Regions from separate parts of the Streptomyces sp. AK010 genome, predicted to be linked through region 2. Evidence: predicted binding sites of a transcription regulator. Region 2 holds the regulator's gene; the other holds the start of a gene.
What was found. Region 2 encodes HspR, which represses chaperone genes until heat shock. Its sites were predicted from a motif close to TTGAGNNNNNNNNNCTCAA; they were not measured.
Positions count from the first base shown of each region.

Region 1 (2,393 bases), on a different contig from region 2:
GGTGCTGATCGGCAGCGCGCTGTGGGTCGCGGGCGGGGTGACCTCGCCGTTCGCCATCGCCTTCGTGCTCGTGCTGACCGCGCTGGAACGGCGGATCGGAGGCCTGCGCACCGCCGGGGTCTTCCTGCTCGGACATGTCCTCGCCACCCTCGCGACCGAGGTGCCCGTGGGGCTCGCGGTGCTGGCCGGGCACCTTCCCGACAGTTCCCTGCACCGCCTCGACTACGGCGTCAGCTTCGGTGTCGCCGCCGGCATCGGCGCCCTGGCCGGTCTGCTGCCGCTGTGGCTGCGCCTGCCCCTGCTGGCCGGATTCGGATGGATGCTGCTCCAGGATCTGCTCGCCTTCGCCGACCCGATGACGAACTGGGGGCACCTCATCGCCCTGGGCATCGGCCTCGCGACCTGGCCGGTGGTCCGGCGCTCGTATGCGGCCCGCCCTCGCCCGGCCGGGGTCTGACCGCCGGGCCCCTCAGGTCCGCGGGGAGGCCGGCGGGCCGTGCTTCGCGCTGGTCAGCAGGGCCACGACCTCCCAGCCGAGAGTCTCGTAGAGCCCTCGCCCCGCGGGAGTGCCGGCCAGGACGCCGGTCCGCGCCCCCTGGCGGACGGCGGCGTTCTGCAGCGTCCGCACGACGACGCTGCCCAGACCCTTGCGGCGATGGCCGGGGGCCGTCTCGACCTGGTCGACGACGGCGGTCCCGCCCGTCGGGGCGATCTGGCCGCGTGCCGCCAGGGATCCGTCCGGCGCGGCCACCATCACGCGGGTCACCCCGCCGCGCGACCACTCGCGCAGCCGGTAGCCCTCGGGAGCGGCCGGAGTGACGTCCGGCGCCAGCGGGACCCTCATGAGGAAGCCGGGCTCGGGGTCGATCCACCAGCCGTCGTCCAGCCAGCCGGCGACCACCGACGGATCCCGGAACGCCTTCAGCCACACGCCCTGCCCGGTCACCGCCCCGGCCACCTTGCGGACGGTCGTCTCGTCGAGACCCCCGTCCGTCGCGCCGAACACATGTCGCGTGACGTGCCCGTACGTCCCCATGTCGATGGTCCAGCCCCACGGCTCGGCCAGGGGAGGAGCTGCCCCGCGAGACACGACCCACCCGTTCACCCATGCCTGCACGGTCTCGTCCACGCCCGCCCCCTGTAACGGCTGATATGCCTTAGTGGCTCTTACATTCCGGAGCTTACGCGTCCTCCCGCTCCCGTTGTCATGAGTGATCGCTGACAGCGAACAGCGGGTGGGGAACATCCGGACCCGCTCAAGCATTGAGTCGGCATAGCTCAACTTGACTGCCGAAGGGGAGATCATGGCTTCGACGTCCACACCGCTCACCCTGCCCGTGCTGCCGCTTGACGGCGAGGTCGTGCTGCCCGGCATGGTGGTCCCGCTGGACCTGAGCGATTCCGAGGTCCGTGCCGCGGTGGAGGCCGCTCAGGCCGCTGCCCGGACAACACCCGGAAAGCCCCGGGTACTCCTGGTGCCACGCATCGACGGGACCTACGCGAACACCGGTGTCCTCGGCACCGTCGAGCAGGTCGGCCGGCTGGCCGACGGCGACCCGGGCGCCCTGATCCGCGGCCGGAGCCGGGTGCGCATCGGCGCGGGGACCACCGGTCCCGGCGCCGCCCTCTGGGTCGAGGGGACCCGCGTCGACGAGACCGTGCCGGAGCCTTCCCCGAGTTCTCAGCTTCGTTCGAACAGGGGAGACACCTATCCCGGTCATCTCGCCGAACTGGTCAAGGAGTACAAGGCCCTTGCCACCGCCTGGCTGCGCAAGCGCGGCGCCTGGCAGGTCGTCGACCGGGTGCAGGCCATCGACGACGTCTCGGCGCTCGCCGACAACTCCGGATACTCGCCGTTCCTGACCACCGACCAGAAGGTCGAACTGCTGGAGACCGCCGACCCGGTGGCCCGGCTGAAGCTCGCCACCCAGCAGCTGCGCGACCACCTCGCCGAGCAGGACGTGGCCGAGTCCATCGCCAAGGACGTCCAGGAGGGCGTCGACAAGCAGCAGCGCGAGTTCCTGCTGCGGCGTCAGCTGGAAGCCGTCCGCAAGGAGTTGCGCGAGCTGGGCGGCGAGCAGGAGGGCGAGGATTCCGACGACTACCGCTCCCGCGTGGAGGCCGCCGACCTGCCCGAGAAGGTCCGCGAGGCCGCGCTCAAGGAGGTCGACAAGCTGGAGCGGTCCTCCGACCAGTCCCCGGAGGGCTCCTGGATCCGCACCTGGCTCGACACGGTCCTGGAGATGCCGTGGAACGAGCGCACCGAGGACGCGTACGACATCCGGGGCGCCAAGGCGGTCCTGGACGCCGAGCACTCCGGTCTGGAGGACGTGAAGGAGCGGATCACCGAGTACCTGGCGGTGCGCAAGCGGCGTGACGACCGGGGCCTCGGC
Region 1 covers NZ_JACHCX010000014.1:89,136-91,528, forward strand. The annotation lists gene HDC93_RS25275 (rhomboid-like protein) at 1-457, shown strand, start outside; gene HDC93_RS25280 (GNAT family N-acetyltransferase) at 470-1,129, opposite strand; gene lon (endopeptidase La) at 1,305-2,393, shown strand, end outside.
Region 1: a site for HspR is predicted at 1,264-1,282, ahead of lon (endopeptidase La). Genes of this name have one in related genera too.

Region 2 (2,393 bases):
CGAGCTGCGCCGGGATGCCCTTGTCCGTGGGGCTGTCGACCTTGTCGCGGGTGAGGGCGGCGAACTGGATGTCGCGGCCCTGGACCTTGGCGACGGCCATCTCCGCGGCGTTCTCCGCCTCCTGCGGGTAGGACTTGTACACGCTCATGTACTGCTCGCCGCTGAGGATCCGCTGCACGGCGGGGAGCTCCGCGTCCTGCCCGGTGATCGGGGGCAGGTCGGACACGCCCGCGGCCTCCAGCGCCCTGACGATGCCGCCGGCCATGCCGTCGTTGGCGGAGTACACCGCCGCGATGTTGCCCTTGCCGATCTTCCGGATCGCGTCGGCCATGTTGGCCTCGGCGTTCTCCGGCTTCCAGTCCTTGGTGTCGAAGGACTCGGCGATCGTCACCTTGCCGTTCAGCTCGGACATCGCGCCCGCCTTGAACTGCTTGGCGTTCGGGTCCGTCGACGAGCCGTTCATCATGACGATCTTGTCGGAGAGGCTCGCCTTCTCGCCGATGGCCTCCAGCAGGGTCCGGCCCTGGACCTCGCCGACCAGCTCGTTGTCGAAGGAGATGTACGCGTCGATCGGGCCCTCGGCCAGCCGGTCGTAGGCGATGACCGGGATGCCGGCCTCCTTGGCCTTCTTCACGCCGCTCGCGATGGCCTTCGCGTCGACGGCGTCCAGCAGGATCACGTCGACCCGGTCGTCGATCATCTGCTGCAGCTGGCCCGCCTGCTTGTCCGCGCTCGCATCGGCGTTGGCGTACTCGACGCGGCCCTTGTCGTTGGTGAGCGACTCGACCTTCTGCTTGATGATCGGGTAGTCGAAGTTCTCGTACCGCGTGTTCGCCTTCTCCGGCAGGAGGAGGCCCACCGTGATGTCGTTGCCCTTCGCCGGGCTCGCGTCGTCACTGCTCCCCGTCGCGTTGAGCATGCCGCAGCCGGCGAGCGTGACGGACATCGTGGCGGCAGCCACGGATATGGAGATGCGACGACGCATGCGGGAGCTCACTTCGCGTGTGATTCGGACGTGGGCACCTCTTTTGGGACCCATGTGACTGAAAAGCCAACGCGGATGCGCCCCCAGCGTCAAGCCGAACCACTTAACGAGATGACAACACCACGCTCCGCACTGGTTGTGAAGACGGTGCGGAATCATCTTCAAGTGCTCTGCACCGGTCAGTCATTGACAGGAGACCTGGAGAAATCGGGTCGAGGCACGCAAAAGGGCCGGGAGTTGGCTCCCGGCCCCTTTCATGCACTGTCACGGACGCGCATGGATCAGTCGGACTGCTGCTGCCGCTTCGGCCGCCACACCACCAGCGCGCTGGTCTGCTGCACCTCCTGGTACGGCACCAGATCGCGGCGGTACGACGCGTGCACCGCGGCCTCGCGCTGGCGCATCGCCGCCGCCGCTCCGTCGAGCGCGTCCTGCATCTCGGCCACCCGGGCCTGGAGCGCGGCGACCTGGTTCTCCAGTTCGATGATGCGCTTGATACCGGCCAGGTTGATGCCCTCGTCCTGCGACAGCTGCTGGACGGTGCGCAGCAGTTCGATGTCGCGGGCCGAGTAGCGCCGGCCCCGGCCCGCGGTGCGGTCCGGGGACACCAGGCCCAGCCGGTCGTACTGGCGCAGGGTCTGGGGGTGCAGGCCGGACAGCTGGGCCGCCACCGAGATGACGTAGACCGGGGTTTCCTCGGTCAGTTCATACGGATTGCGCCGACGACCGTCCATCTGACTCATGCTCCCTTCGCGGCCTGGAACAGATCCGCCCGCGGATCCTCACCCGCGGTCGCCTCGCGGTACGCCTCGAGTGCGTCACGAGCCTTCCCCGTCAGGTCCTTCGGAACACTCACCTCCACGGTGACCAGAAGGTCGCCGCGGGTGCCGTCCTTGCGGACCGCGCCCTTGCCCCGGGCGCGCATGGTGCGCCCGTTGGGCGTGCCCGGGGGCAGCTTCAGCGTGACGGGCGGGCCGCCCAGGGTGGGCACCCGCACCTCGCCGCCGAGGGCCGCCTCGGTGAAGGTCACCGGGACGGTGACCGTGAGGTTGTCCTCCTTGCGGCCGAACACCGGGTGGGTGTCGACGTGCACGACCACGTAGAGGTCGCCCGCCGGCCCGCCGCGCTCGCCCGGCGCTCCCTTGCCGCGCAGCCGGATCCGCTGGCCGTCGCTGACGCCCGCGGGGATGCGCACCTGCATGGTGCGTGAGGACTTGGCCCGGCCGCTGCCCCTGCAGACCTCGCAGGCGTTCTCCGCGATCAGGCCGCGGCCCTTGCAGTCCGGGCAGGGGTCGGTCAGGGAGAAGCCGCCGCCGCTGCCCCGGGCGACCTGCCCGGTGCCGACGCAGGTCGGGCACACGCGCGGCGTGCCGTTCTTGTCGCCGGTGCCCGAACAGGCCTTGCAGGG
Region 2 covers NZ_JACHCX010000010.1:20,886-23,278, reverse strand. The annotation lists gene HDC93_RS19935 (substrate-binding domain-containing protein) at 1-985, opposite strand, end outside; gene HDC93_RS19930 (heat shock protein transcriptional repressor HspR) at 1,267-1,719, opposite strand; gene dnaJ (molecular chaperone DnaJ) at 1,725-2,393, opposite strand, start outside.